Regions from separate parts of the Streptomyces sp. NBC_00344 genome, predicted to be linked through region 2. Evidence: predicted binding sites of a transcription regulator. Region 2 holds the regulator's gene; each other region holds the start of a gene.
What was found. The regulator HrcA, encoded in region 2, represses chaperone genes, less so after heat shock. The targets are predictions, from matches to a motif close to TTNGCACTCNGNNNNNCNGAGTGCNAA.
Positions count from the first base shown of each region.

Region 1: groL (chaperonin GroEL) is a predicted target of HrcA. The motif match lies at 5,471-5,497, and genes of this name have one in related genera.
Region 3: groES (co-chaperone GroES) is a predicted target of HrcA. The motif match lies at 4,244-4,270, and genes of this name have one in related genera.

Region 1 is NZ_CP107996.1:3,843,367-3,853,761, forward strand. Features, by position in the region: gene otsB (trehalose-phosphatase) at 1-336, shown strand, start outside; gene OHS16_RS17370 (alpha,alpha-trehalose-phosphate synthase (UDP-forming)) at 326-1,726, opposite strand; gene OHS16_RS17375 (glucosyl-3-phosphoglycerate synthase) at 1,805-2,743, opposite strand; SAM riboswitch class I at 2,934-3,060, shown strand; gene thrC (threonine synthase) at 3,079-4,377, shown strand; gene OHS16_RS17385 (MoaD/ThiS family protein) at 4,424-4,699, shown strand; gene OHS16_RS17390 (cold-shock protein) at 5,101-5,304, shown strand; gene groL (chaperonin GroEL) at 5,656-7,281, shown strand; gene OHS16_RS17400 (lipase family protein) at 7,384-8,712, opposite strand; gene OHS16_RS17405 (PTS transporter subunit EIIC) at 9,220-10,395, opposite strand, start outside.
Region 2 is NZ_CP107996.1:4,775,839-4,786,233, reverse strand. Features, by position in the region: gene OHS16_RS21510 (S41 family peptidase) at 1-2,752, opposite strand, end outside; gene OHS16_RS21505 (hypothetical protein) at 2,997-3,512, opposite strand; gene OHS16_RS21500 (16S rRNA (uracil(1498)-N(3))-methyltransferase) at 3,741-4,499, opposite strand; gene OHS16_RS21495 (nitronate monooxygenase) at 4,496-5,569, opposite strand; gene dnaJ (molecular chaperone DnaJ) at 5,637-6,773, opposite strand; gene hrcA (heat-inducible transcriptional repressor HrcA) at 6,774-7,784, opposite strand; gene OHS16_RS21480 (MBL fold metallo-hydrolase) at 7,947-8,675, shown strand; gene OHS16_RS21475 (DUF3097 domain-containing protein) at 8,686-9,501, shown strand; gene hemW (radical SAM family heme chaperone HemW) at 9,643-10,395, opposite strand, start outside.
Region 3 is NZ_CP107996.1:2,665,146-2,675,540, forward strand. Features, by position in the region: gene OHS16_RS11925 (MOSC domain-containing protein) at 1-199, shown strand, start outside; gene OHS16_RS11930 (SDR family NAD(P)-dependent oxidoreductase) at 337-1,110, shown strand; gene OHS16_RS11935 (ester cyclase) at 1,205-1,897, shown strand; gene groL (chaperonin GroEL) at 2,053-3,675, opposite strand; gene groES (co-chaperone GroES) at 3,788-4,096, opposite strand; gene OHS16_RS11950 (THUMP-like domain-containing protein) at 4,397-5,629, shown strand; gene OHS16_RS11955 (hypothetical protein) at 5,613-5,978, opposite strand; gene OHS16_RS11960 (nucleotidyltransferase domain-containing protein) at 6,060-6,722, opposite strand; gene OHS16_RS11965 (MFS transporter) at 6,792-8,237, opposite strand; gene OHS16_RS11970 (TetR/AcrR family transcriptional regulator) at 8,300-8,977, shown strand; gene OHS16_RS11975 (RNA polymerase sigma factor) at 9,015-10,259, opposite strand; gene OHS16_RS11980 (YciI family protein) at 10,303-10,395, opposite strand, start outside.

The sequences.
Region 1 (10,395 bases), 930 kb from region 2:
CCGCTGGCCGTACTCGCCGCACGGCACGGGCTGATCGTGGAGCCGGGCCGGATGGTCCTGGAGCTGCGGCCGCCCGGCGTCGACAAGGGCGTCGCGCTGACCGAGTACGTGCGCGAGGTGGGCGCCGGATCAGTCGTCTACGCCGGGGACGACCTCGGCGACCTGCCCGCGTTCGACGCGGTCGGGAAGCTCCGCTCGGAGGGCGTACCGGGGCTGCTGGTGTGCAGCGGGGACAATGAGGTCCCCGAACTCGCGGCCAGGGCCGACCTGCCGCTGCCGGGCCCCGGCGCGGTCGCCGCGTTCCTGGCGGAGCTGGCGCGCGTGGTCAGTCCGTAGCCCCGGCCAGTGCGTGCAGCTGGTCGATGAACCACTGCTGCGGGGGCAGCGCGGTGGCGGCCGCGGCCAGCCGCTCGGTGCGCTCGGCGCGCTCCGCGTCCGGCATGGTGAGCGCTTCGTGCAGAGCGGCAGCGGTGCCCGACACGTCGTACGGGTTCACCGTGACCGCGTCCCGGCCGAGCTCTTCGTATGCGCCCGCCTCACGGGAGAGCACCAGCGCGCACCCGAGGTCCGACACCACGGGGACCTCCTTGGCGACCAGGTTCATCCCGTCCCGGATCGGGTTGACCAGGGCGACGTCCGCCAGCCGGTAGGCGGCGAGCGAGCGGGCGAAGTCGTCCTTGAGGTGCATCACGACCGGGGTCCAGTCGGCGCTGCCGTAGCGGGAGTTGATCTCGTCGGCGACCCGCCGCACCTCCGCCATGTAGTCGCGGTAGACCGTGAGGTCCTGGCGCGACGGGTAGGCGAGGGCGATGTGCACCACCCGGCCGCGCCACTCCGGCCGGGTGTCGAGCAGTTCCCGGTAGGCGAGCAGACCGCGCACGATGTTCTTGGAGAGTTCCGTGCGGTCCACCCGGACGATGGTCCGCCGGTCGCCGCTGCCGCCGATCTGCTCGCGCAGTTCCGCCATGCGCCCGTCCACGTCCTTTTCGTGGGACCGCGCCCGCAGGAAGTCCGCGTCGGCGCCCAGTCCGTGCACCCCGATGGCCGTGCTGCCGGTACCTCCGAGCACCTCCGCGCAGCAGCCGGTGAAGGCGTCGGCCCAGCGCCGGGTCAGGAACGCGGCCCGGTCGGCGCCCAGGATGCCGCGCAGCAACTCCTCGCCGATGTCGTCGGGCAGCAGCCGGAAGTAGTCGACGGGTGCCCAGGGGGTGTGCGAGAAGTGGCCGATCCGCAGGTCGGGGCGGAGTTCGCGCAGCATTCCGGGCACCAGCGCCAAGTGGTAGTCCTGCACCAGCACCGAAGCGCCGTCGGCGGCCTCAGCGGCGAGCGCGTCGGCGAACGCCCTGTTGTAGGTGCGGAAGTCCTCCCACTGCTGCCGGAACTCCGCGTCGAATACCGGCTCGAGCGGTGTCTGGTACAGCATGTGATGGACGAACCACAGCACGGAGTTGGCGATGCCGTTGTACGCGGCGGCGTGCACGGAGGCGTCGATGTCGAGCATCCGCACACCCGTCTCACCGACCCCGCGCCGCACCGCCTCGCGGTCACCGTCGCCGAGCGCGGCGCACACCCACAGCGAGTCCGCGTCGGCCCCGATCGCCGAAAGCCCCGAGACCAGCCCGCCCCCGCCGCGTTTTGCTTCGAGACCGCCGTCCTCGTCCAGGCTGTACGAAACGGGGCCCCGGTTGGAGGCGACCAGGACGTTTGCACGGTGCGGAGAGGCCATGGGGCGAACTTAGCCCGTGGCCGCGGCGCATAAACGTGCGGCTCGAAGATGGCCTCAAACGCCGGACGGCCCGGATTTTCAGGCGGCGCGGCGGGCCTCGTACTCCGCGAGCTCCCGCATCGGCGGCCGCTCCTCGGTGTCCACCGGATGCGTGCGCGGCACGAACCCGCCTGGTCCGCGTTCGAACTGGGTGAGCGCGGGACGCACCAGATGGCCCCGGGAGAGCCGCAGCTGCGCGGTCCGGTAGATCGCGGCAGCCATCCGGCCCAGCGCCAGACCGTCCTGGTGGCGGTGCCGGCGTGAGCCGACGTCGACCTGGGCCAGCGCGTCGAGACCCACCGTGTGCAGGGCGTCGACGAGCAGGCCGAGCTCCACGCCGTATCCGACAGGGAAGGGCAGCTGTTCGAGAAGCTCACGCCGGACGGCGTACTCGCCGCCCAGCGGCTGAACGAATCCGGCCAGCTGCGGCCAGTGCAGATTGAGCAGCGGACGGGCCACCAGCTCGGTCACCCGGCCGCCCTGCCCGGGGGTCTCGCCCAGCGGACGGTCGTACATCGCCTTGACGAAGTGCACATCAGGATCGGTCAGCAGTGGCCCCACGATGCCGGACACGAAATCCGCCGAGAAGTCCTTGAGGTCGGCGTCGATGAAGCAAACGATCTCACCGCTTGTCACCAGGAGGGAGCGCCACAGCACCTCGCCCTTGCCCGGCACCGCCGCTATCCGGGGCAGAACGGTGTCCCGGTGCACCACGCGGGCGCCCGCCGCCGCGGCGACCTCGGCCGTACGGTCGGTGGAGCCCGAGTCGATCACGACCAGTTCGTCGACGAGCGGTACGGCCTCCATCAGGTCCCGCCTGATGGTCGCGACGATCTCACCGACTGTCGCCTCCTCGTTCAGCGCCGGGAGCACCACACTCACCTTGGTGCCACGCTTGGCGGCAGCCAGCTGGTCCAGCGGTCGGTCGGCAGCTGACCAGGAACGCCTGGTCAGCCAGCGTTCCACCTCATCCAGCACGGGGTGTCTCCTCGGTGTGCCCGCCGCGGCAGCGGCTTGTCCGACTGTCATCTCGCGGTGCGGACGACTCTCTCAATCGTTCCGGCCTTCGGTTACAGTCTTGAACAACGCGGATGACCGTCGCATGCCGGGGGTCAGTACGCGGTTGAGTACGACAACAAATACACGGGCCTCCTGGCCGGTGTCACAGCGCTCATCCAGAGGGACTGAGGGAACGGCCCGTTGAAGTCCCGGCAACCTTCCGCCGACCGCGAGGTCATGGTGGGGAAGGTGCCAATTCCGTCTCGCGGCGAAGTACGTCGCGAGGAAGATGAGGAGAAAGGGACCTCGCCACCATGGCTGCTCAGACTGTCGCCGAAACCACCAGCACCGCCGGATCCGTCGATCTCGGACCCGCCGCGGCGCTTTCCTGCCGCGAGTGCGGAGAGCGTTTCGCCCTCGGACCGATCTTCGCCTGCGCCTCCTGTTTCGGGCCGCTCGAAGTCGCCTACGACCTGCCGAGCGGCTCTCCCGACGAGCTGAAGAAGCGCATCGAGGCCGGGCCCGACAACATCTGGCGCTACGCCCCGCTGCTGCCCGTCCCCGCCGACGTGGCGTCCCAGCCCAATCTGAACCCGGGCTTCACCAAGCTGGTCAAGGCCGACAACCTGGCCCGTGAGCTCGGTATCACCGGTGGTCTGCACATCAAGGACGACTCCGGCAACCCGACGCACTCCTTCAAGGACCGTGTCGTCGCGATCGCCGTCGAGGCCGCCCGCGCCTTCGGCTTCACCACCCTCTCCTGCTCCTCCACCGGTAACCTGGCCGGCGCCGTCGGCGCCGCCGCCGCCCGCTCCGGATTCCGCTCCTGCGTGTTCATCCCGCACGACCTGGAGCAGGGCAAGGTCGTGATGGCCGCGGTGTACGGCGGTGAGCTGGTCGGCATCGAGGGCAACTACGACGACGTGAACCGCTTCTGCTCCGAGCTCATCGGCGACCCGATCGGAGAGGGCTGGGGCTTCGTCAACGTCAACCTCCGCCCGTACTACGGCGAGGGTTCCAAGACGCTGGCCTACGAGATCTGCGAGCAGCTCGGCTGGCGGCTTCCGGACCAGATCGTCATCCCCATCGCGTCGGGCTCCCAGCTGACGAAGATCGACAAGGGTCTGCAGGAGCTGATCAAGCTCGGTCTCGTCGAGGACAAGCCCTACCGGATCTTCGGTGCGCAGGCCGAGGGCTGCTCCCCGGTCTCCACCGCCTACAAGGCCGGGCACGACGTCGTCAGGCCGCAGAAGCCGAACACGATCGCCAAGTCCCTCGCCATCGGCAACCCGGCGGACGGCCCGTACGTCCTGGACATCGCCCGGCGCACCGGCGGCGCGGTCGAGGACGTCAACGACGAGCAGATCGTCGACGCGATCAAGCTGCTGGCCCGTACCGAGGGCATCTTCGCGGAGACCGCGGGCGGTGTGACCGTCGGAGTGACCAAGAAGCTGCTCGAGGCGGGTCTGCTGGACCCGGCGCTGTCCACCGTGGTCCTGAACACCGGTGACGGCCTCAAGACCCTGGACGCCGTCGCGCCGACGTCCGGTCCCACCGCGACGATCCGCCCGACCCTGGACGCGTTCCGCGAGGCCGGACTGGCCGCGAGCTGAATCCCCCCGTCCCGCCCACTCCCCGGTCTCCTGGAAGGTAATCCGTATGAGCGTCAAGGTCCGTATCCCCACCATCCTCCGCACCTACACGGGCGGCCAGGCCGAGGTCGCCGCCGACGGCGGCACTCTCGCCGAGGTCATCTCCGACCTGGAGAAGAACCACACCGGCATCGCGGCCCGCGTCCTGGACGACCAGGGCAAGCTGCGCCGCTTCGTGAACGTGTACGTCAACGACGACGACGTGCGCTTCGAGCAGGGTCTGGAGACGGCAACGCCGGACGGTGCGGGCGTCTCGATCATTCCGGCCGTCGCCGGCGGCTGACAGCCTCTCCTGGTGCTCTTCCGGCGCCGCACGGTCACCCTGATTACCCCCTCCGCAAGAGAAGCGGAGGGGGTAATTCTGTGTGGTTGAGCGCGGTAGAGTTGGGGTAGTCCCCTTCGCTGTTCATGCCCCGTGCATATGAGATCGCGACAAGGTGCGGACAAAGTAGTGAAGCCCTTTGCGTCGTAAGTGCCGTTTGCCCGGCCCGACTTGCCCGAGAATCCTGAGGAATCCGCCCAATGGGGCGTTCGGCCAATCCCAGAATTCTCGTCCGATTGACCTGTTGCAGAGGGCAGTTGGGCAGATACATTCAGCCGCGGTCGACGCGTTCCGGCGCAAGGTCTGACCCGGGTCCCGCGAAGTGCGGGCCCGTGCAAGGGCCAGTAATAGGGGAGTTAGGCATGGCTCAGGGCACCGTCAAGTGGTTCAACGCGGAGAAGGGGTACGGCTTCATCGCGGTCGACGGTGGTGCGGATGTTTTCGTCCACTACAGCGCGATTCAGATGGACGGATACCGCACCCTTGAAGAAGGTCAGCGGGTGGAGTTCGAAATCTCGCAGGGCCAGAAGGGTCCGCAGGCGGACATGGTCAAGCTCGCCGTCTGATTCTCGGCGCGATCGGCCACCGACGCACTCACGCCGAGAGGCCCGTACCCCGCAGTGGGGTACGGGCCTCTCGTGCGTCCGCGGCCGCCCCGCGGATCCGCGGGAGCCGGGCCCGTCCACCTGCCTGTCCGTCCGCCCGCCCGGCACCCGGCCTTCGCCGAAGGCGCTTGCACTCGAGGGGGTCGAGTGCTAATCATTGGGCTTAGCACTCTCCTGGTGAGAGTGACAGAAGGACCGGGCTGGCGAGGCCCGCAGGCCAGGTGGGGCAAGGAACCATCAGGCTCGCAGGCCGTCCGTCGCGGGCGCCGAACGGTCCGACGTATCCACCCCTGTCCGGGAGGACCACTTCACATGGCCAAGATCATCGCGTTCGACGAGGAGGCACGGCGCGGTCTCGAGCGCGGGATGAACCAGCTCGCCGACGCCGTCAAGGTCACCCTCGGCCCCAAGGGCCGTAACGTCGTCCTCGAGAAGAAGTGGGGCGCCCCCACGATCACCAACGATGGTGTTTCCATCGCCAAGGAGATCGAGCTCGAGGACCCGTACGAGAAGATCGGCGCCGAGCTGGTCAAGGAAGTCGCCAAGAAGACGGACGACGTCGCCGGTGACGGTACGACCACCGCGACCGTTCTCGCCCAGGCGCTGGTCCGTGAGGGCCTGCGCAACGTCGCAGCCGGTGCCAACCCGATGGCCCTCAAGCGCGGCATCGAGAAGGCCGTCGAGGCCGTCTCCGCCGCTCTGCTCGAGCAGGCCAAGGACGTGGAGACCAAGGAGCAGATCGCTTCGACCGCCTCCATCTCCGCCGCCGACACGCAGATCGGTGAGCTCATCGCCGAGGCGATGGACAAGGTCGGCAAGGAAGGCGTCATCACGGTCGAGGAGGCCCAGACCTTCGGTCTGGAGCTGGAGCTCACCGAGGGCATGCGCTTCGACAAGGGCTACATCTCGGCGTACTTCGCCACCGACATGGAGCGTATGGAGGCGTCGCTCGACGACCCGTACATCCTGATCGTCAACTCCAAGATCGGCAGCGTCAAGGACCTCATCCCGCTGCTGGAGAAGGTCATGCAGTCCGGCAAGCCGCTGCTGATCATCGCCGAGGACGTCGAGGGCGAGGCGCTCTCCACCCTGGTCGTCAACAAGATCAAGGGCACCTTCAAGTCCGTCGCCGTCAAGGCTCCGGGCTTCGGTGACCGCCGCAAGGCCATGCTCGGTGACATCGCCATCCTCACCGGCGGCACGGTCATCTCCGAGGAGGTCGGCCTCAAGCTCGAGAGCGCCGGTCTGGACCTGCTCGGCCGCGCCCGCAAGGTCGTCATCACCAAGGACGAGACCACGATCGTCGACGGTTCCGGAGAGAGCGACCAGGTCCAGGGTCGTGTCAACCAGATCCGTGCCGAGATCGAGAACTCCGACTCGGACTACGACCGTGAGAAGCTCCAGGAGCGTCTCGCGAAGCTGGCCGGCGGCGTGGCCGTCATCAAGGCCGGCGCCGCGACCGAGGTGGAGCTCAAGGAGCGCAAGCACCGCATCGAGGACGCCGTTCGCAACGCGAAGGCGGCCGTCGAGGAGGGCATCGTCGCCGGTGGTGGCGTGGCGCTCATCCAGGCTTCCTCGGTCTTCGAGAAGCTCGACCTCGAGGGTGACGAGGCGACCGGCGCCAACGCCGTGAAGCTCGCGCTCGAGGCCCCGCTGAAGCAGATCGCCGTCAACGGTGGTCTCGAAGGCGGAGTCATCGTCGAGAAGGTGCGCAACCTTCCCATCGGTCACGGCCTCAACGCCGCGACCGGCGAGTACGTCGACATGATCGCCGAGGGCATCATCGACCCGGCGAAGGTCACGCGTTCCGCGCTGGCGAACGCCGCGTCGATCGCCGCGCTGTTCCTCACCACCGAGGCCGTCATCGCCGACAAGCCGGAGAAGGCCGCTGCCGGCGGCGCTCCGGGCGGCATGCCGGGCGGTGACATGGACTTCTGAGCCCCGGCTCAGTAGCTCCACGGCTCGCTGTACGACCGAGGGCGGCACCCCATTGCGGGGTGCCGCCCTCGGGCGTTCCGCGGCTCGGCTGGATGCGGTCCTTCAGGGCTGGAGCGGCATCGTCGGGCAGTTGGACGAGGTCGGCTTGCCCGACAGCCGGTCGGCCAGCCAGGAGATGGCGGAGCCCTGGTCGGCGATGGCCGGGGCCAGGTGGTTGAGGAGCGTGCCGTTGCCGAGGTTCGGCAGATTCATCGGCTTGTAGGTGACGTCCGCACCCTTGCGGCACCAGTCCACGGCCAGCTGACGTGCCTGCGAGTGCACCACGATGTCGTCCGCGACCCCGGTCACCACCCGCACCGGGCCGGCCGGCCTCAGCGATCCGATGCGCTGTGCGTCCAGCACCGCTTGGACGTTCGGGGCGTTCGCTATGACCTCGGATAGGGATTTCCCGCTGGTCGTCCAGGACGTGCTCTTCCTGAAGCCGTAGCCGAGGACCGCGTCCCCCACGCACATCGTGGAGAGGTCGGCGAGGGCGGCCTTGCCGGTGGCGTTGATCTGGGTGTCGGCGAATTCGGCGAGCGACGGGTCCGACTGGATGAATCCGTTGATGGACCAGCCGAGCGCACCGGCCAGACCGCTGCCGTCGATGCCCTTCATGACCACCGAGAGGTCGGCGGGCGGCGCACCTGCGTAGGTGCCCGAGAGTGGGACGTCCGGAGCGTAGGACGGCTGGAGTTCGGCGGCTGCGGCGGTGGCTCCGCCGCCCTCGCTGTAACCGTAGAGACCGACGCGCGAGTCCGGGCCGACGGACGCTCCTGGCACGGTGTGCGCGGCGCGGCCGGCGTCAAGAACGGCGTGGGCGGAGTCGACGCGGTTGACGTAGGTGTGCAGCCTGTCCGTCGCGCCGAGTCCGGCGTAGTCGGTGACGACCACGGCCACGCCCTTGGCGAGCAGCCGGTACAGCGCCAGGTCCTCGTAGCCGATGGACACCGTGTTGCTGCCGATCGTCAGCGGGTGCTGCAGCGCCATCGAGGGGGCGCACTGGTCGCCCTGGCCCATCGTGCCCGAGGCGAAGGCGACGAGCGGGCGCGCCCCGCCGCCGGACCAGGCGGCCGACGGCTCGATGTAGGCGCCGGTCACTGCGACCGGTTTGCCGTTGGAGTCCGTGGACTTGTACATCAGCCGGGTCGCCCTGCCCGGGAGCGGGCCGTCGAGACCGGGCAGGCTCAGATCCAGGGGCAGCGGCTCCGTGCGGATCAGTGCGCCGTTGGCGGCCGGGAGTTCGGCCGGCGGGTTGTAGAAGGACGGGATGGTGACCCCTCGGGACACCTCATGGTCCGATCCGGTGGCGGCGACCGACGGTACCGCGTACGCGCCGAGACAGGCGGCGGTGACCAGGGCGGTGGCCACCAGGCGTTTTGTGGCATGCATGTGGGACTCCACGATGAGACCTGTGATGCAGGACACCCGGAACTTACTTACTAGTAAGTAAGAAGACAAGGGGTCGAACCGCGGTGACTGTGCGCATGCGAAGTGCTGCGCCGGTTCGGGACGTTTTGGTCACGCTCCGCTGTCGGCGGCGGACCCGGAGAGCTGCCTTCGCGGGACTTCCCGGCCTGGCCGCGTGAGTGTGGATGCGGTGGGCGTGGCTTGAGCGGGCGCGGGTGCTCGAGGGGCGTGGGTGTGCGGGGGCACCTCCTTCGGGAAAGCGTGAACGTTCCGCCGTGAAGTGCCATCCGGCGTCTCAGGTGAGCCGACGGATGACACTTCGGTGGTGATTGCTCACGCGTTTCGGGCAAGGGGCGCTGGAAGGAGGAGCAGCGGCCCGTCGCTCCAGCCACGGGGCGGACTCGAGCGACGTGCGGTGGTCGGACGTGCTGCGCATCCGTGGCGCAGCCGGTTCAGGTTCCGGCGGACACCCGCGCGGGGTCGGACACGTCAGACACCGGCCGGTTCCTGGGCCGGGCCACCCGTGGTGGGGCCGGCATCCCGGGACGGCGCGGGGGCCGGACCCGTGGCCGGGCCGGTGACCGGACCCGTGGCCGGGAGAGGGGCGGAGACCGCCGCCGGGTCGGCGTTGAACTCCGCGAGCAGCGACTTGCTGAAGCCGAAGAAGTACGTGGCGACGAAGCCCGCGACATAGCCGGCCACCAGCCCGCCCGCGTAGATCGCGACCGATGTGCCCAGGCCGTGGTCGCCCTTGAGCAGAGGGAACAGGGCCCAGCCCGACGGCCCGATGGCGGTCGAGCCCATGGAGTCACCGAGCTGGTTGAAGAGGCCGACGAAGCCGCCGCCGAACGCGCCACCCACGCAGGCGGTGACGAAGGGGCGGCCGAGGGGGAGCGAGACGCCGTAGATCAGCGGTTCGCCTACCCCGAGGAAACCCGCGGGGAGCGCGGACCTGATGGTCCTGCGGATCGACGGGTTGTGCGGCAGCCGCAGATAGACCGCAACGGCCGAGCCGACCTGGCCCGCGCCCGCCATGGCGAGGATGGGCAGCAGAACGGTGTAGCCCTGCTGCTCGATCAGGGTGGTGTGAATGGGGATCAGGGCCTGATGCAGCCCCAGCATCACCAGCGGGAGGAACAGACCGCCCAGGACGAAGCCCGCGCCCGCGCCGCCGTGGGCGAGCAGCCAGGTGGCGAAGTCGCCGATGCCGGTCGAGATCTCACCGGCCACGTACATCAGGCCGAAGAGGGTCACCAGACCGGAGAACAGAACCGTGATGGTGGGGGTGAGCAGGACGTCGAGGGACTCGGGCATCCATCGCCTGCACCATTTCTCGATGTACACGGCCAGTACCGCGGCGCCCAGCGCGCCCAGCACCCCGCCCTGCCCGGGCAAGAGCTTCTCGCCGAAGGCGGAGACGTTGGCGACGCCCGGGAAGACGATGATCGCGGCGACTGCGCCGCCCAGGATCGGGGTGCCGCCGAACTCCTTCGCCGTGTTGTAACCGACGAAGACGGCGATCAGTGCCATGAACCCGGAGGCGATCGAGGCGAGCGCCGGGGTGACGCCGGTCAGCCAGCCGGCGTTGACCAGCAGGCCGTTGATGCCCGCGATGATGCCGCAGCCGATCAGGGCGGGGATCAGCGGGACGAAGATGTTCGCGAT
Region 2 (10,395 bases):
CCAAGCCGTCCCTGGCCACCTCCACCCGCAGATCACGGTGCAGCTGGGCCCATCCGTTGCCGACCATGTCGGGGACGTGCAGATAGCCGATGCGGCCACCGGAGTGTTCATGGACGTACGCCCGTCGTCCGGCCACCCAGTCGTGATAGCGCAGCGGCTCCTCGTCACCCGTCGGGACGACCACCACATGGCGCGGGTCACCGCCGTCGACCGGTGCGACCGTGAGCTCGACCGGCCTGTCCGCCGAGCCGGTGAGCAGCGGTCCCGGGCCGGCGACCGGGTCGACGGGCCGGCCGTCGACGGCCAGGACCGCGTCTCCGGCGCGCATCGCCACCCCGGGCGCGCCGAGCGGGGCCCGCGCACGCGGATCGGATGTCTCCGCGGGAAGGATCCGGTCGATGTGCCAACGGCCGTCGGAGCCTCGGGAGATGTCCGCGCCCAGCAGCCCCTGGCGGGCCGAATCGTCGCGCCAGCCGGCCGGCGGTGTCACGTAGGCGTGCGAGGTACCCAGCTCGCCCTGCACCTCCCACAGCAGGTCGACCAGGTCGTCATGGGTGGCGATGCGCTCCAGGATCGGCCGGTAGCGGGCCAGCACCCCGTCCCAGTCGATGCCCCCCATGTCCGGCAGCCAGAAGTTGTCACGTGCGATGCGGCCGTTCTCGTCGTACATCTGCCGCCATTCGGCCGCCGGGTCGAGGGTGCGGCGGATACGGGCGAGGTCGACGGTGATGCTGCTGTCGGAGTCCTCGTCGTCGGAGGACGGGGCCCGGCTGTCGGACGGGACGACGCGCAGCGAGCCCTCCGTCTGCAGCACCAGCCGTTTGCCGTCGCCGCTCACCTCGAAGTGATCGGCGTCGGACGCGATCTCCTCGCTGCGCAGCTTCTCCAGGTCGTACCGCTCCAGCACCGTGCGCGGCCAGGGTGCGTCAGGGGTGGCCCTGGTCGTGCCCAGGACTCCGCGCAGCGGATGGCGCAGCCAGAGCAGGCCGTCCTTGGCGGCACGCAGCGTGGAGTAGCTCGCCGCCTCCACGGGCAGCGGCACGATCCGGTCGGCGAGCCCTTCGAGGTCGATACGGGTGACCGGCAGTGCGCTGGGTGCGTCGTGCTCGTCGGCGTCCCTGTCCTTCTCGGCGGCACGGCCGTGGCGCTGCGGGCCGAACGGCGAAGGCGTGGTGGCGGCGAGCGTCAGCAGATGCGGACGGCAGGCGCCGATGAACGCCAGGTCGAAGACGTGTGCGTCATAGATCGGGTCGAAGGCCCGCTCGGAGAGGAAGGCGAGGTGCTTGCCGTCGGTGGTGAACGCGGGCTGGAAGTCCCGGAAGCGCAGCGGTGTCGCCTCGGCGACGGAGAGGTCCGCGAGGTGCGCGAGCTTCAGCTGACGCAGCGGCTGCGGACCGGGGTGCGACCAGGCGAGCCAGGCCGAGTCGGGAGAGAAGACCAGCCCCGATGCGTCGCCGTCAGCACTGCGGTCGACCTCGTGCACGTCGCCGGACTCCCGCTCGACGATCAGCACCCGCCCGTCGTGCGCGGCGACCGCGAAGCGGCTGCCGTCGGGGGCGGCCGCCAGACTCAGGACCCGGCCGATACGTCCCTGGGCGAGTCGGCGGGGCGCGGCTTCCGGGGCGGCGCCGGTGGCGGGCGCGCACTCCAGGGCGTCCTCGCCCTCGGCGTCGGTGACCCAGACGACGTGCTCGGTGCCCTCGGACCTGAAGGTGCGCGGCAGCCGGGCGCGTACCCCCGGCTCGGTGGCCAGCGCGCGTGCCGGGCCCTCCCGGTGGGTGACCCAGTGGACGGCACCCCTGGACTCGACGGCGCTGCCCCGGCCCGTGCGGTCCGGGGACACCGCACCGATGCGGTGCACGCCGCTCACGGGGTGCGGCTGCAGATCGGCCCGCTGTCCGCCGGGCCTGATGTCCAGCCGGCGCGGCTCGGCCCCCTCGAGGTCGTCGACGATCCACAGCTCACCCGCGGATGCGTACACCACACGGGCCCCGTCGGTGGCCGCCTGGCGGGCGTAGAACCCGTCAACTCCGCTGTGGCGGCGCAGATCCGAGCCGTCCGGGCGGGACGAGTACAGCGCGCCGACCCGCTCGTGGTCGGAGAGGAATGCCACCCTCCCCGGCGCCGTCCCCCGCGCTCCGGCGTCCGATGCGTCCTCCCCCACCCACATCGGGCACTCGATGTTCCCTTCGATGTCCTGGTGGAGCCGTACGAAGTCGCCCCCGGCCTCCCCGGTCCACAACTTGCCCGCGGTGCCGCCCCGGTAGCGCTTCCAGTGGGCGGCCTCGCGCCCCATGGTGGCCGAGAGCAGCAGCACCCGCCCGCCGGGCCCGTACGCGAGGGAGCCGACAGGGCCGTACGGCAGGGTCCTCGCCGGACCTCCGTCGACCGGCACGGCCCGCGCCCAGCTGCGGCGCAACGAGGCCTGGCCGTAGGTGCTGATGGCCAGCACCTCGCCCTCCGGCGTCCAGCCGCGGACGGATGTCCTGGCGTCACCCCAGTAGGTCAGGCGCTTCGAAGGGCCGCCATCGGCCGGCGCGAGATGCACTTCGGGCGCCCCGTCCCGGGTGGACGTCCAGGCCACCCACCGGCCGTCGGGAGATATCCGTGGATGGTCGACGGGCCGGTTGTCGGCGCTGACACGCCAGGCGCGGCCGCCGCCGAGCGGGGCCATCCAGACGTCGTCCTCTGCGGTGAAGGCAATCAATTCGCCCTGGATATGCGGAAACCGGAGATAAGCAGGCTGCGTCACATGGATCACCCTAAGGGCTGTCCGTAGTCCCTGGTGGATTACGTACGGCGCCGGATGCGGTGCATCGCAAGGCGGCGGAACATCCGCATACGTGGCGTATTCGGGTGCTCCCGATGCGGCGGGACGGCGTCGCTGCCGTCCTGCGCCCGCCACGGACGACGGGACAGCCCTCAGGCCGTCATCCGGCCGTCGGAGCCGGAGTTGCGGTTCTCCCGGGAGCGCCCCCGGCCGGCCGGGCGGGTGGTCACTTGCCCGGGTACTGCGTCACCGTCACCGTGACGGTGACCGTCGGCCGGGCCCCGCCTCCTGTGCCCGGCGGGTTCGCCCCGCTGCTCGTCGGGGCGGCGTCGCAGTTGCCCAGAAGTGTTGCCCGGAAGGCGAGTTCGCCACCTACCCGGCCCGTCAGGTCCCCACGCACACACCGGCCGTCGACCGCCTTGGTCACCTTGCCCTTGACGGTGATGTCCTTGCCGTTCTTCGTCCTGCCCTGGCAGTCGACCTTCGCCACACTCCGCGCGGAGGCGGACGGCGAGGGCGTCACCCTGGTGTGCCCGTAGTCGGCCTTCCCGTCGTCGGCGGTACAGCTCAGCCACTGGACCCCCACACCGTGGTGTTCCAGGGCGCTCGTCGCGGTGCGGTCGGTCGTGTAGGCGACCGAAGCGGTGTCCAGTCCGCCGACCGGGTCGCAGGCGGTGACGCCGGCGACAGCCGCGGCAGCGGCGGCGGCCGCGAAAACCGGCCCGTAGTGTGCTCGTCTCATTGCCCCCATGAAGGGCAGGGTCCCACCGGCGCGGGTGAGCCGGTAGGTGTCTTGCGGCCACATCACCCGGGTGGGCGAGGGGAAAACAGCCGCGTTCCTCCGTAACGCCCGGCTCCCGGGGGCGCTATGGGCGACCTTCGCCCCGTCGCGACACCCGGCACGCACTCCCGCTGCCCGCTCATCAATGGACGGACAACGCCCGCCTGCGCACCGGGGGCGCGAAGTGCACTACCCCCAGCGCCCGGTACGCCCCAGCAGGAGCGCTGCCGCTGCGGTCCCCGCGGTGGATGTCCTGAGCACACTCGCGCCCAGCCGGCTGGTCCTCGCCCCCGCATCCGCGAAGACCGCCAGTTCCTCCGGGGACACTCCCCCTTCGGGGCCGACGACCAGCACGATCTCCCCCGCGGAAGGCAGCTCCACCGCGGCCAGTGGGGCGCTCCCGTAGTCCCGGTCCTCGTGCAGGACAGCGGCGAAGTCCGCTTCGGCCAGAAGTGCGGCAACCTGTTTGGTGCTCGCCGCGTCCGCGACCTCGGGGAAGCGCGTCCGGCGCGACTGCTTGCCGGACTCCCTGGCCGTACTGCGCCATTTGGCAAGGGACTTGGCGCCCCGCTCGCCCCGCCACTGGGTGATGCAGCGGGCGGCCTGCCAGGGCACGATCGTGTCGACGCCGGTCTCCGTCATCGTCTCGACCGCGACCTCGCCGCGGTCCCCCTTGGGGAGTGCCTGGACGACGGTGATCCTCGGCACGGGCGGCGGCTCCTCGTGCCGGGTGCCGAGTTCCACGACCAGACGGTCCTTGCCCTCGGCCGCCAGGACCACGCAGTCCGCCCACCGGCCGCGGCCGTCGGTCAGCACGATGTCCTCGCCCGCCCGCAGCCTCTTCACGGACACCGCGTGCCTGCCCTCGGGGCCCTGCAGTACGAAGGTGCCGCCGGGGCCCGGTCCGGCACTGCCGAGGTCCTCCGCGACGAAGACAGGGGCGGTCACGGCCTGCCCCGCTCCGCCGACGCGGCGCGCGCCGCCTCCAGTTCGGCGACCAGCACGTCGACCAGCCGGCCGGCCGGCAGGTCACGGGCCAGCCGGTGCCCCTGTCCGGCCCACAGCGCCATGCCCTGGGCATCGCCCACCCCGGCCGCGGCCTTGCGCAGTCCCGCGGTGAGGTGGTGCACCTGCGGATAGGCGGCGGGCGCGTACGGACCGTGCTCGCGCATGAAACGGTTGACCAGCCCCCGGGCCGGGCGGCCGGAGAACGCCCGGGTGAGCGCCGTCCGCACGAACAGCGGATTGGTCAGTGCCTGCTTGTGCAGCACATGGGCTCCGGACTCGGGGCACGCCACGAACGCGGTGCCGAGCTGCGCCGCGTCCGCGCCCGCCGCGAGCACCGCGGCGACCTGGGAGCCGCGCATCAGGCCCCCGGTCGCGATGACGGGCAGCTGAACGGTCTCCCGCACCAGGGTGATCAGTGCGAGCAGCCCGATCCCCGTCCCGTCGGTCTGCGGGTCGTCGCGGTGGGTGCCCTGGTGCCCGCCGGCCTCCACACCCTGGACGCAGACAGCGTCGGCACCGCACCACTGGGCGGCCTGGGCCTCTTCGGGGGTGGTGACGGTGACAATCGTGAAGGTGTTGACCCGGTCGAAGGCGTCGAGGACATCGCGCGACGGGCATCCGAAGGTGAAGGAGACAACCGGTACGGGGTCGTCCAGCAGTATGGCGAGCTTGGCCTCGTAACCGTCGTCCGAGCTGCCGAGCGCGTCCCCGAGCGAGGTTTCGTACCAGGTCGCCTCACCGGCGAGCTGATGGCCGTAGACCTCGACGGCGGAGGGGTCGGCGCTCTCCGGCTGCGGCATGAAGAGATTCACCCCGAAGGGCAGTCCGGTGAGACCGCGCAGCTGTTTGATCTCCTCGTACATGCCGTCGGCGGTCTTGTACCCGGCGGCGAGAAATCCGAGGCCGCCCGCCTCGCTGACGGCCGCGGCGAGCTGCGGGCCCGAAGCACCGCCCGCCATGGGGGCCTGCACGATCGGATACCGGCAGAGATCGGCGAGTGCGGAGGACATGACTGCATCGTGTCACGTCCTCCGCACCGTATCGAACCGATGTCCCGCGGTCCGCGGGACCGGACGGCTACCGCCCGTTGAACGCGTCCTTCAGCCGGGAGAACAGGCCCTGCTGACCCGGCTGGAACTGCCCGGTGGGCCGTTCCTCGCCGCGCAGCTTGGCGAACTCCCGCAGTATCCGCTCCTGCTCGGGGTCGAGCTTCGACGGGGTCAGCACCTCGACGTGCACGATCAGGTCACCCCGGCCGCCACCACGCAGATGCGTGATGCCGCGCTGGTGCATCGGAATCGACTGGCCGGACTGGGTGCCCGGCCGGATGTCGACCTCCTCCAGTGCGTCCAGCGTCTCCAGCGGCACCTTGGTGCCGAGAGCGGCTGCCGTCATGGGAACGGTCACCGTGCAGTGCAGATCGTCTCCGCGCCGCTGGAAGACCGCGTGCGGCAACTCGTGGATCTCGACGTAGAGATCGCCGGCGGGACCGCCGCCCGGGCCGACCTCGCCCTCACCCGCGAGCTGGATCCGGGTGCCGTTGTCGACCCCGGCCGGGATCTTGACCGTGAGCGTGCGGCGGGAGCGGATGCGACCGTCGCCCGCGCACTCCGGGCAGGGAGTCGGCACGACCGTGCCGAAACCCTGGCACTGCGGGCACGGCCGCGATGTCATGACCTGGCCCAGGAAGGACCGGGTGACCTGCGAGACCTCGCCGCGGCCGCGGCACATGTCGCAGGTCTGCGCCGACGTACCGGGGGCCGCGCCCTCACCGCTGCAGGTCGTGCAGACCACAGCGGTGTCGACCTGGATGTCCTTGGTGGTGCCGAAGGCCGACTCGTTGAGGTCGATCTCCAGTCGGATCATCGCGTCCTGGCCGCGCCGCGTCCTGGACCTCGGCCCACGCTGGGACGCCGTTCCGAAGAAGGCGTCCATGATGTCCGAGAAGTTCCCGAAGCCGCCCGCGCCGAAGCCGCCGGCGCCACCGCCGCCGGCCTGTGACAGCGGGTCGCCGCCGAGGTCGTAGACCTGCTTCTTCTGCGGGTCCGACAACACCTCGTAAGCGGCGTTGATCTCCTTGAAGCGTTCCTGCGTCTTGGGATCGGGATTCACGTCCGGGTGGAGCTCGCGCGCCAGCCGCCGGAATGCCTTCTTGATCTCGTCCTGGGAAGCGTCGCGGCGCACGCCGAGAACGGCGTAGTAGTCCGTGGCCACTTACGACTCCGCCAGGATCTGTCCGACGTAACGTGCCACTGCGCGTACCGCTCCCATCGTTCCGGGGTAGTCCATGCGGGTCGGTCCGACCACGCCGAGTTTGGCGACTGCCTCGTCGCCCGAACCGTAGCCGACGGCGACGACCGATGTGGACGTCAGTCCTTCGTGGGCGTTCTCATGCCCGATGCTCACGGTCATGCCCGAGTCCTCCCCGAGCAGTTTGAGGAGCACGACCTGCTCCTCGAGTGCTTCCAGCACCGGCCTGATGGTCAGCGGGAAGTCATGTCCGAAGCGGGTCAGATTGGCGGTTCCGCCGATCATCAGCCGCTCCTCCGTCTCCTCGACCAGGGTTTCCAGCAGGGTCGAGAGGACGGTCGTGACAGTCCCCCTGTCCTCCTGGTCGAAGGACTCGGGAAGATCCTGCACCAGTTGGGGCACATCTGCGAAACGGCGCCCCACCACCCGGCTGTTCAGCCGGGCCCTGAGGTCCGCCAGCGACGTGTCACCGAAAGGCGCCGGACAGTCGATCATGCGTTGCTCAACCCGTCCGGTGTCCGTGATCAGCACCAGCATCAACCGGGCGGGGGCAAGTGAGAGCAATTCCACGTGCCGGACCGTGGAACGGGTCAGCGACGGGTACTGCACGACGGCGACCTGCCGGGTCAGCTGGGCCAGCAGCCGCACCGTCCGGCCCACCACGTCGTCGAGGTCGACCGCGCCGTCCATGAAGTTCTGGATGGCGCGCCGCTCGGGCGACGAGAGGGGCTTGACGCCCGCGAGCCGGTCCACGAACAGCCGGTAGCCCTTGTCCGTCGGGATGCGCCCTGCGCTGGTGTGGGGCTGGGCGATGAAGCCCTCGTCCTCCAGGGCGGCCATGTCGTTGCGGATGGTGGCCGGCGAGACGCCGAGCCGGTGCCGCTCGGTGAGCGCCTTGGAACCGACCGGCTCCTCGGTGCCCACGTAGTCCTGGACGATGGCGCGCAACACTTCGAGTCTGCGTTCGCTGAGCACCGCGCACACCTCCAGTTGTCGATCGTCGGCGGGGCCTGCCTGGCACTCGGTGCGTTCGAGTGCCAGCGACCTCCCAGTGTACGGCGGAGAGGTTCACCCCTGGCAAGCACGGCCCGTCACGCTATCGCGCCGCTGCGGGCCATTTGCGGATAGCGTCTCGGTATGGACGTCACTTGGGAAGACTCCGGCTGGGAACACCTTGCCGCAGATGTCGGCCGGCGCCGTCTCCCCGGCTGGGACGCGACCGTCGGACTGGTCGCGGGCCGGGATGCGGTACTGCTCTACGACACCGGCTCGTCGCTCGGCGAGGGCTCCGCGATCCGCGCCGGGGTGGCGGAGCTGCTGGGCCGGGAAGTGACGCACATCGCGTTGAGCCACCCGCATTTCGACCACGTGCTGGGGACCGCCGCCTTCCCGGGCGCCCGGGTGTACGGAGCGGTGGGTGCGGACCGGCTCCTCACCCGCGGCTCCCGCGGCGCGGGCGCGCTGCGCGACGACGCGGTACGTCACGGTCTCCCGCAGGCCGAGGCCGACGAGGCGGTGGACCGGCTGGTCGGGCCGCACCATCCCGTCTCCGGTGAACTGTCCCTCGATCTGGGCGGCCGGCAGGTCGTCCTGGCGAACATCGGCCCCGGGCACACCGGCCACGATCTGGTGCTCCTCGTCCCGGGCAGCCCCGATGTGATGTTCTGCGGCGACCTCGTCGAGGAGTCCGGCGAGCCGCAGGCGGGCCCCGACGCGGTGCTGTCGCAGTGGCCTGCCGCCCTTGACCGGTTGCTGGCGCTGGGCGGCGAGGACGCGCTGTACGTGCCGGGCCACGGGGCTGTGGTGGACGCCTCCTTCGTCCGTGCCCAGCGGGATGTGCTGGCAGCGCGCTCACGGGTGTCGTAGCGTCTGCGGAATGCGCAGCTACAGCCCCGACTTCACGCCGCCGTGGAAGAAGCAGACGCCTGCCCCCGAGGTCGCGGCCGAACACGATCTGGTCGTCGAGGAGGTCACCACCGGGTTCTGCGGTGCGGTCGTCCGGTGCGAGAAGACGGCCGAGGGGCCGACCGTCACCCTGGAGGACCGCTTCGGCAAGCACCGGGTCTTCCCGATGCCCCCGCGCGGCTTCCTGCTGGAGGGCCGCCCGGTCACCCTCGTACGGCCCGCGGCGGCGCCGCGGCGCCCCGCCCGCACGGCCTCGGGTTCGGTCGCTGTCCCCGGAGCCAGGGCCCGGGTCGCCCGAGCCGGGCGGATCTACGTGGAGGGCCGCCACGACGCGGAACTGGTGGAGCGGGTGTGGGGCGACGACCTGCGGGTCGAGGGCGTGGTCGTGGAGTATCTGGGCGGTATCGACGATCTCCCCGCGATCGTGGCCGAGTTCGCACCGGCGGCGGACGCCAGGCTCGGGGTGCTGGTCGACCATCTGGTGCCCGGTTCGAAGGAGTCCCGTATCGCGGCGGAAGTCACAGGCGACCACGCGCTGGTCGTGGGCCACCCCTTCATCGACGTCTGGGAGGCGGTCAAACCCGCCGCGGCCGGGATCGAGGGGTGGCCCGCGGTGCCGCGCGGTGAGGACTGGAAGACGGGCGTGTGCCGGGCTCTGGGGTGGCCGGAGAACACCGGTGCGGCCTGGCAGCGGATTCTCTCCGGGGTGCGGTCCTACCGGGACCTGGAGCCGGAGCTGCTGGGACGGGTGGAGGAGCTCATCGACTTCGTGACGGCCCCGGCCTGAACCCTGAACAGTGTGCGGGCTCCGGACCTGGAAGGACGCCGCAACGGCGCCGGATCGCTACGGGAAAGGGGCGGGCCGGAACAGGGCCGGCGGCGCGGTCCGGCCGGGCCGGGGCGTCGCGCTGCGGCCCCGGGCGCGCGCTCAGTCCACCAGGTCCCTGACCACCGCGTCGGCCAACAGCCGCCCCCGCAGCGTCAGCACGGCCCGTCCCTCCTCGAAGGGCCCGGCCGACAGCAGCCCGTCCGCCAGCGCCCGGCGGGCCGCCGCCAGCCCGGCGGGAGCGAGGATGGAGAGCGGGCACCCCTCGAGCAGCCGCAGTTCGAGCAGGATCCGTTCCACCCTGCGGTCCTCGTCGGGCAGGATCTCGCGGCCGGCCCCCGGAGACCTGCCGGAAGCCAGGGCCGCGGCGTAGGCCCCCGGATGCTTGACGTTCCACCAGCGCACGCCGCCCACATGACTGTGCGCTCCGGGGCCCGCGCCCCACCAGTCCGCCCCCCGCCAGTACAGCTCGTTGTGGAGACAGCGCGCCGCGTCGGTGGTCGCCCAGTTGGAGACCTCGTACCAGGAGTAGCCCGCCTCGGCCAGCACGGAGTCCGCGATCAGATAGCGGTCGGCGTGGACGTCGTCGTCGGTCATCGGGACCTCGCCGCGCCGGATCCGCCGGGCGAGCCCGGTGCCCTCCTCGACAATGAGCGCGTAGGCGGAGATGTGGTCGGGACCCGCCCCGACGGCAGCGGCCAGCGAGGCCCGCCAGTCGTCGTCGGACTCCCCGGGCGTGCCGTAGATCAGATCGAGATTGACGTGGCCGAAGCCCGCGGCGCGCGCCTCGGCGACACATTCCTCGGGCCTGCCGGGCGTATGCGTACGGTCCAGGACCTTCAGCACATGCTGCCG
Region 3 (10,395 bases), 2.1 Mb from region 2:
CACCGCCGGCGACCCCATCGAGATCGTGCACCGGCCCGGCCACGACATCACGGTGGCGCTGCTGTTCCGGGCGGTGACCGTGGAGCGGGAACTGCTGCCGCGCACCATGGTGGCAGCCGAGTGGATGGAGCCCGGACTGCTCGCCGTGGCACGCGAATACACCGACAGGTACGGACCTTCGGCGCCCGGGTCCCACTGAGACCGGCGGGCGGCGCCCGCCGGGCCGAGGTGCTTTGCGGCGGTTCGCGGCGGTCGGCGAGCGGCAGCGGGGCGGGCACATCGCCGGCCACGCGGGCGGTCGTCAGGGCGGTCACCGGGGGCACTAACGTTCCGCCCATGACGACAGCACTGATCACGGGGTCGACAGCGGGAATCGGAGCCGCCTTCGCGCGGCGGCTGGCCAGGGACGGGCACAACCTCGTGCTGGTGGCCCGGGACACGGAGCGACTGCAGAGCCAGGCCACCGAACTGCACGATCTGCACGGTATCGAGGCGGAGGTGCTGACCGCCGATCTGGCCACCGATGAGGGGATCGCGGCCGTCGAGAAGCGGCTCTCGGACACCAGGAACGTCGTCGATCTGCTGATCAACAACGCCGGGTTCGGCAACAAGGGCCGCTTCCTGGACGTCCCGATGGCGGACGAGCTGAAGATGCTCCGGGTGCACTGCGAGGCGGTACTGCGGCTGACGGCGGCAGCGGTCGCCGGAATGCGCTCGCGCGGGCGCGGCGGAGTGGTGAATGTGGCATCGGTGGCAGCGTTCCTGCCACGCGGCACGTACGGGGCCTCGAAGGCATGGGTCGTGCAGTTCACCCAGGGTGCGGCGAAGGATCTGCAGGGGTCCGGGGTGCGGATGATGGCGCTGTGCCCCGGGTTCGTCCGTACGGAATTCCACCAGCGGGCCGGTATGGGCACCGGCAACATTCCCGGCTGGATGTGGCTGGACGCCGACAAGCTGGTGGCGGCGGCGCTGGGGGATCTGGCGCGGGGGAAGTCGCTGTCCATCCCGGACCCCAGGTACAAGGCGCTGATGGGCGCGGTGAAGCTGGCGCCTCGCGGGCTGCTCGGAGGGATCAGCTCCAGGACAGGCCGCAAGTACGGGCCTCAGTAGCGCGTGCGGGGTGACGCCCCACATGAGCTGATCTCTCCCGGATACCTCACTAAACTGGGACCATCCCACCCAGAACGCGAGGCCGGGAGAGACCATGAAGTTCATACAGGTGATCGACTGCAAGACTGAGCGGTTCGACGACATGGACCGCCTCATGGATCAGTGGGTCGAACAGACCAAGGGCAGACGGACCGCCACCCACAGCCTGATCGGCAAGGACCGTTCCGACGGAGCGCACTACGTCGAGATCGTCGAATTCCCGTCGTACGAGGACGCGGTGGCGAACTCCAAGCTGCCGGAGACCGACCGGATCTTCCAGGAGATGGTGGAGCTCTGCGACGGGATGCCCACCTTCACCGACCTCGATGTGGTCCGCGACGAGCAGTTGCACCAGGAGATGTCCCGCCGGTTCTTCCACGAGGTGGCCGTCGGAGGCAACCTCGACGCCATCGACGAGCTGTTCGCGGCCGACTACGCCGACCACGACATCGCGAAGGGGGAGGACACCGTGATCGGGTCCGACGGCATCCGGGGCGATGTCAGCGGATGGCGTGCCGCCTTCGACTTCACCTTCAGCCTGGACAGGCAGATCTGCGAGGGTGATGACGTCGTGACGCTGTGGACCTGGAACGGCACCCACAAGGGTGACTTCATGGGTATGGCGCCCACGGGCAAGCAGTGCGCCATGACGGGCACCACGATCTTCCGGTTCAAGGACGGCAGGATTCAGGAAGGCTGGTGGCACGAGGACATCATGGGGCTGATGCGCCAGTTGGGCGGTGTGTGAGAAACAGCGGCGTCCGCCCCGCCCGGAGGGCGGGGCAGCCGGGACTTCTCAGCCACGGCCCGGGCGCGGTCGGCTGAACGCCGGAAGGCCCGAGCCCCCACCGCTGGGCGGTGGGAACAGGGGCCTTCTGCGGCTGTTGGCCGTGCGGTTACGCGTCAGTGCGAGTGACCGTGACCGTGACCCGCCTCGGGCTCCTCCTCCGCCGGCTTCTCGACGACCAGAGTCTCGGTCGTGAGCAGCAGCGAAGCGATGGACGCGGCGTTCTCCAGCGCGGAACGGGTGACCTTGACCGGGTCGATGACGCCGGCCTTCACCAGGTCGCCGTACTCGCCGGTCGCGGCGTTGAAGCCCTCGCCCTTGCTGAGTTCGGCAACCTTCGCGGTGATGACGTAGCCCTCGAGGCCGGCGTTCTCCGCGATCCAGCGCAGCGGCTCGACGGCGGCGCGGCGGACGACGGCGACACCGGTGGCCTCGTCACCCGTCTTGCCGAGGGATCCCTCGAGAACCTTCGCGGCGTGCACCAGAGCGGAGCCACCACCGGAGACGATGCCCTCCTCGACCGCGGCGCGGGTCGCGGAGATGGCGTCCTCCAGACGGTGCTTCTTCTCCTTGAGCTCCACCTCGGTGGCGGCACCGACACGGATCACACACACACCGCCGGCCAGCTTCGCGAGGCGCTCCTGGAGCTTCTCGCGGTCCCAGTCGGAGTCCGTGGACTCGATCTCGGCCTTGATCTGGTTGACGCGGCCCTGGACCTCGTCGGACTTGCCACCGCCGTCGACGATGACCGTGTCGTCCTTGGTGATCGTGACGCGGCGGGCGGAGCCCAGTACGTCAAGACCGGCCTGGTCGAGCTTGAGGCCGACCTCCTCGGCGATGACCGTGGCACCGGTGAGGGTGGCCATGTCGCCGAGCATCGCCTTGCGGCGGTCGCCGAAGCCGGGGGCCTTGACCGCGACCGCGTTGAAGGTGCCGCGGATCTTGTTCACGACCAGGGTCGAAAGGGCCTCGCCCTCGACGTCCTCGGCGATGATCAGCAACGGCTTGGAGCTGCCGCCCTGGATGACCTTCTCCAGGAGCGGAAGCAGGTCCTGGATGGAGCCGATCTTGCCCTGGTGGATCAGGATGTACGGGTCGTCGAGAACGGCCTCCATACGCTCCTGGTCGGTCACCATGTACGGCGAGAGGTAACCCTTGTCGAAGGCCATGCCCTCGGTGAATTCCAGGTCCAGACCGAAGGTGTTGGACTCCTCGACGGTGATGACACCGTCCTTGCCGACCTTGTCCATCGCCTCGGCGATGAGCTCACCGACCTGCTTGTCCTGCGCGGAGAGCGCGGCCACGGCGGCGATGTCGGACTTGTCGTCGATGGGGCGGGCGGTCGCGAGGAGCTCGTCGGACACAGCCCTGACCGCGGCGTCGATGCCCTTCTTGAGGGAGGCGGGCGAGGCGCCGGCGGCGACGTTGCGCAGGCCCTCGCGGACGAGCGCCTGGGCCAGCACGGTGGCGGTGGTGGTGCCGTCACCAGCGATGTCGTTGGTCTTGGTGGCCACCTCCTTCACCAGCTGGGCGCCGAGGTTCTCGTACGGGTCGTCGAGCTCGACCTCGCGGGCGATCGTGACACCGTCGTTGGTGATGGTGGGAGCACCGAACTTCTTGTCGATGACGACGTTGCGGCCCTTGGGGCCGATCGTCACCTTGACCGTGTCGGCAAGCTTGTTGACGCCGCGCTCGAGGGCGCGACGGGCGTCCTCGTCGAACTTCAGGATCTTCGCCATGGAGCTGATTCAGTCCTCTCAAAAAGAGCTGCGCCCCCGGTGCCCGCCAACTCGGTGTGCGAACACAGCAGATGCGGGGCCAGGGGCGCAGATCAGGAAATACGCAGGTGAATTACTTCTCGATGATCGCGAGCACGTCGCGAGCCGAGAGAACGAGGTACTCCTCGCTGTTGTACTTCACCTCAGTGCCGCCGTACTTGCTGTACAGAACGACATCGCCGGTCTTGACGTCGAGCGGAAGACGCTCGCCGTTCTCGAAGCGGCCCGGGCCCACGGCCAGGACGACGCCCTCCTGGGGCTTCTCCTTGGCGGTGTCCGGAATGACCAGGCCGGAGGCCGTGGTCTGCTCGGCGTCGAGCGGCTGGACCACAATGCGGTCCTCGAGCGGCTTAATGGCAACCTTGGAGCTGGTTGTCGACACGATCCGGTCTCCCCCTTCGGAGATCTCACGGGGTGAACTGTTTGAGGTGGCGACCGGATGGATCCGTCGTCGCGGGTGCCGGACCGGCCCGTCGCCAGATTTGGCACTCTCCCGTGGGGAGTGCCAGAACTGAGACTAGGACGGCGATTAGCACTCGGTCAAGCGGAGTGCCAGTTCGATGGGCCGTGGCGTCCTCCGGCCGCCCGCGCTCCGTCCACCGCTGCGCCATGGAACCGCGAGGTTCTGCCCGGTCGGCATCGCACTCGGTTCGCTGTACCTGGCAAGGCCCACAATGGACCGGTGACCGACCTCGACACCTTCCGTGCACTGCTCACCGGCCAGGGCCGTGCCCTGCTCGACTCACTGAGAGACTTCGAGCCCTCCCGGGAACTGTCCATCGCGACGCATCTGCGCCGCGACCACTCCCCCGATCTCGTCTCGGCGGCACTCGGACAGGCACGGCTGAGGCAGCGGGCGGTGGCGAAGTTCGGCGCCGAGGACGCGTACCGGATGTTCTTCACACCGAACGGCGTCGAGCAGTCCACCCGGAAGTCGGTCGCCGAGTACCGGGCAGGACGCTTCCGGGACATCGGTGCCGCCTCGGTCGCCGACCTCTGCTGCGGAATCGGCGGCGACGCGCTCGCGCTGGCCCGGGCCGGTTTCGCCGTGCACGCCGTGGACAGTGACCCGATGACCTGCCTGGTCGCCAGGACCAACGCCGAGATGCTGGGGCAGCACCACCGGGCCACCTTCGCCTGCGAGGACGTCACCGCGTACGACTGGCGGGGATCCGGCAGCGAAGCCCTGTTCATCGACCCCGCACGGCGCGGCGGCCGGGGCCGCATCTTCGATCCCGAGGCCTACTCGCCGCCGCTGTCCTGGGCCGTCGACGCGGTACGCGAGGCGGGCAGCGGCGCCATCAAGATCGCTCCGGGCATCCCGCACGAGCTGGTTCCGGACGATTTCGAGGCCGAGTGGATCTCGGACACGGGAGACGTGAAGGAGGCCGTGCTCTGGCACCACGCCGGCGCCGGACACGTCATCGTCCCCGGCACGCGCCGAGCGACCCTGCTCCCCTCGGGAGCCACCCTGACCGGCCGCGGCCTGCCCGATCCCGCGCCGCGCCCGGTCGGCCGCTATCTGTACGAGCCCGACGGCGCCGTCATCCGCGCCCATCTGGTCGCCGAGGTCGCCGAAGACCTGGACGGCGGGCTGATCGACGAGACGATCGCCTACATCACGGCGGACGAACTGCGCCGGACCCCGTACGCGACCGCCTACGAGATCACCGATGAACTGCCCTTCGGCCTCAAGAAGCTGAAGGCGCTGCTCCGCGAGCGCGAGGTCGGCCGGCTCACCGTCAAGAAGCGCGGCTCGGCGGTGGAGCCGGAGGAGGTGCGCCGCAGGGTGAAGCCCGCGGGCCCCAACGAGGCGACCGTCTTCCTGACCCGGGTGGCGGGCGCACCGTCGATGCTGATCGGCCGGCCGGCGCCCGGCCCCGCGGGGGACGCCACGGTCACCCCAGGTCGGTGAGCTCCTCCGCGTACACCTGGGACAGCGGCTGCGGGCCCACGTACTGCTGGCAGTTGCAGACGCCTGGCTCGAAACTCACTGGCTTCTTGTTCTCGTCCCAGGCCGTCGGCACCTCGACGGTCTCATGGCATTTGCCCTGCCGGTCGTGTTTGGCCAGATGGTGCGTACAGCCGCAGACCGGCTCGGGCGGCTTGTGCGCCGCCTCGACCTCCCGGCGTTCCCGCTCCGCGGTCTGCAGCCGTTCCATCCTGCGCTCATGGCGCGTGCGCAGCGCGGTACGGCCGGTGTCGGCGATCCAGCCGAAGCCGCCGACCATGAAAAAGATGAACACCCACCAGAACCAGTCCACTTGCCGCCCCTTCCCCCTGGACACGCATGATCCTCCCCTCAGATTACGCGCAACGGCGCGGAAATCCGCCGGCCCGGTCGGTCAGCCGGCCGGGTGGCGGGGCAGCAGCTCATCGGCGAGGCGTACGACCCGGTCGGCGAGGGGGCGCTGCTCGGGTTCCAGCCCCGCAGCCGCGCGGGCGAGGCGCGCGACGTCCTCCGGCCATCGCCCGCTGACGGCGCCGGGGGCGCCGACCCGCCGGAGCCCGCGCTCCAGCAGCCCTCGCGCGGTGTCCGGCTGGTGGCGCAGCACCGCCTTGACGGCGGCAACCGCATTGGCGAGCGCGCTCGCGGCCGGCGACCAGTCGTCGCCGCGTGCCTGCGGGTTTCCTCGGTCGTGATCCGGGTCCCCGGCGGCCGACTCCGCCGAGATCTCCAGGTCCAGCCGCCAGAAGAGCGGCAGATCCCGGAAGGCGACGAAGAGCAGCCGTCGTCCGCGGGAGCGCTGGAGGTCCGGGTCGCTGCGCAGCGAAGCCACTTCCCGCACCCGCGCCAGACACGCCCCGGCACCCGCCGCACAGGCGTCGAATTCCGCGTCGGGGACCGTCCAGGCGAGGTCGATGTCGCTGTAGGCATCGGCCGTCCCCCGGGCGAGCGAGCCCCGCAGCCCGGCCCGTGAGCCGGGGCACTGCGCGGTGAGCGCGTCGATCAGCCGCTGCGCCAGGGCGTTCCGGATCGCCGGGGCCAGGTCCATGGCTGATGACATGGCCGCATCCTAGGCCGCGTCTGTGACGTCCCGCCCGCCCCGCGGGTGGACGCCGCTGCCACCCGGGGTTCAGCGGGACACGGCGGCCGTCACGGGAGCCGGCTCAGCGGGGGCGGTGGCCCGCCTGCGCCGCCCCCGCAGCAGGGCCACCGCCAGGCTCGCCGCCACGAGCAGCGCGGCCGCGGTCCACAGGGCCGCCGACTGCCCGTCGGCCAGAGCCGCGCGGCCCCCGTGCGGCGCGCGGGACGAGACGTGCACCGCGACCGTGGCGAGGACCGAGAGACCGAGCGAACCACCGATCTGACGGGAGCTGTTGAGCACGCCCGCCGCCATGCCCACCTCGGACGGGATCACACCGGCGGTGGCCTCCGCGCCCAGCGGGACGAAGCAGACGCCGACACCGACGCTCAGGACGAGCGAAGGGCCGAGTACCGAGACGGCGAAGGTGGATCCGACGGCGACCGTCAGCGCGAACCAGGCGAGACCCGCCGCGCCGAGCAGCCCACCGGTGACCAGGACCGTGCCGGGGCCGAACCGCGCCACCGCCCTGGGCGCCAGCAGAGATCCGGCCACGACACCCGCGCAGAAGGGCAGGAAGGCGATCCCGGTGGCGGTCGGCCCGTAGCCCAGCACCTGCTGCATGTAGAGAGAGGTGAAGTAGAAGGCCGCGAACTGCCCGGAGGACATCAGCAGCGTGAAGAGATTCGCGGAGAGCACCGACGGGTTCGTGAGCAGGCCCAGCCGCAGCAGGGGGCCGCGCACCCGGAGTTCGACCACCGCGAAGGCGGTCAGCAGGGCCACGGAGACGGCAAGGGCGAGGAGCGTGGTGCGGGAGGTCCAGCCGTAGGTCCCGGTGCGGACGAGACCGAGCACGAGCGCGGACGTACCGCCCGTGACCAGCACCGCCCCCGCCACGTCCAGGCGCGGCGCCCGGCCCGTACGGCGTTCGGCGGGTACCGCCCGCCGGGCGGCCAGCAGGGCCGGGACCACCACCGGGACGTTGATCAGCATCACCGAGCGCCACCCGGCGCAACTGGTGAGCAGCCCGCCCACGAGCATCCCGGCGGCACCGCCCGCCGCTCCGGACATCCCCCACAGGCCGAGCGCGCGGGCCCGGGGCGCCCCCGGCGGGTAGGTGACGGTGAGCAGGGTGAAGGCGACCGGAGCGAGGGCCGCGGCTCCCGCGCCCTGCAGGGCGCGCGCCGCGATCAGCCAGCCGGGCCCCGCGGCCAGACCCCCGGCCAGGCTCGCCGCGCCGAACAGCGCGAAGCCGGCGAGCAGGGTGCGCCGTCCGCCGATCACGTCGGCGAGCCGTCCGCCGAGCATCAGCAGCCCGCCGAAGGCGAGCGCATAGGCGTTGATCACCCAGGGCAGCGCGTCCGGCGCCAGCCCGATGTCCCTTCCGATGTCCGGCAGCGCGACGTTCACCACCGACATGTCGAGCGACACCACGAACTGCACGGTGAGCAGCACCGGCAGCAGCCAACGGCCTTTCTGTGCAGATGAGTTCGTCATGGTTCGCAGGTTACTATACGCGTATAGAAATTAGCCACGGGGAGGCGATGGAGAATGGCCGGGTGGCAGCAGCAGAGAACGCAGCAGGCAAGCGGTCCGTCGGACGGCCCCGCCGCGTCGAGCCGGAGAAGATCGTCGCGACCGCGCGCCGCGTCATCGAGGACGAGGGCATCGGCGCCCTGTCCATGCGCCGCGTCGCCAGAGAGATCGGCGTCACACCGATGGCGCTCTACCACCACGTGCGCGACAAGGACGAGCTGCTGATGCTCACCCTGTCCGGCATCGCGGAGGGCTTCCCGCGACCCGGACTGCCGGAGGAACCGCGGGCGAGGATCCTTGCCGTCGCCGTCCATATGCACAGCACCCTGGACAAGATCCCCTGGGTGGTGGAGATCCTCGCGCTCGGCGACCTCACCGACAAGGCGGCCCTGTGGATGGTCGACGAGATCATCGGCGCGGCAATGGCCTGCGGGCTCAGTGAGACCGGAGCCGTTCGCGCGTACCGGACCATCTGGCACTACATCTACGGCGATCTCGTCTTCCGCAGCGCCCAGGCGAAGCGGAACACCGAACAGCCGGACCGCAGGCGGCACTTCCCGGAACTTCTGACGGACGACGACGCCGTCGCCCTGCCGCACCTCACGGCGGTCGCCGGCCGCTGGATCGAGATGACCGAGTCCTACGACATCACCGAGCAGCTCGACGCGGTGATCGAGGGCCTGCTGACGCGCCGGGCCTGAACCCGGCCGGCCCCGGGGCAGCGCCGTGCGCCCGCCGTCACGCCCCCGCCCGCCGCAGCAGCAGCGCCCGCTCGGCCTCGTTACGGGTCAGGGCGGCCGCCCTGCGGAACTCGGCGCGCGCCTCGTCAGTCCGGCCCAGCCGCTCCAGCAGATCACCGCGGACACTGGGCAGCAGGTGGTACGCGGCCAGCGCGGGCTCCTTCGCCAGGACGTCCACGATCTCCAGCCCGGCGGCCGCCCCTTCGGCCATCGAGACCGCGACGGCCCGGTTCAGTTCGACCACCGGGGAAGGCGGCAGCGCGGAGTACAGCAGGGCGATCCGCTGCCAGTCGGTCTCGGCCCAGGTACGCGCCCGGGCGTGACAGGCCGCGATCGCGGCCTGGAGTGCGTAGGGGCCGGGTACGCCGCCCGGTTCGCCCGCACGGGCGAGGGCCGCGAAGCCGCGCCGGATGAGCAGGCGGTTCCAGTGCGCCCGGTTCTGGTCGGCGAGCAGCACCGGCTCGCCGGACGGGCCGGTCCTGGCCTCCGTGCGCGAAGCCTGGATCTCCAGCAGCGCGACCAGCCCGTGCACCTCGGGCTCCCGCGGCATCAGACCGGCCAGCACCCGCCCGAGCCGCAGGGCGTCCTCGCAGAGCGCCGGGCGCAGCCAGTCGTCTCCCGCGGTGGCGGAGTACCCCTCGTTGAAGATCAGGTAGATCACCTCGAGCACGGACGTCAGCCGCTGGGCGCGTTCCTGCCCGTACGGCACTTCGAACGGGACACCCGCGGTCGCCAGTTTCCGTTTGGCGCGGACGATCCGCTGGGCGACGGTCGGCTCAGGTGTCAGAAATGCGCGGGCGATCTCATCGGTGGTCAGCCCGCCCAGCAGCCGCAGGGTGAGCGCGATCCTGGCGCCGGTGGAGAGCACCGGATGGCAGGCGGTGAAGATCAGCCGGAGCAGGTCGTCGTCGATACGGTCCGGGTCCCCCGCGTCGGCCGTGGGCTCCGGAGGGGGCAGCTCCTCCAGCACCCGCCCGACCTCGGCAAGCTTGCGCGCGTACGACTCCCGCCTCCGTACCAGGTCGATGGCCCGCCGCCTGGCAACGGCCATGAGCCAGGCACCCGGGTTATCCGGGACGCCCGACTCGGGCCACTGCTCAAGTGCCGCTACCAGAGCGTCCTGCGCGAGCTCCTCGGCGATGCCGACATCCCGCACGATCCGGGCCGTGCCGGCGATGATCCGCGCGGCCTCGATCCTGAACACGGCCTCGACCGCTCTGTCCGTACCCGCGCCTGTCGTCACGGCCACCCATCAGAGCAGCCGCACAGCCACCGGGCAACCGCGGTCAGCCCGCGTCGGACGGCCCGAAGATCTGGCGGACCTCGCAGCTGATGTCCCACTCGTCCTCATGGATCTCGACGAACCGCCTGGTCCACTC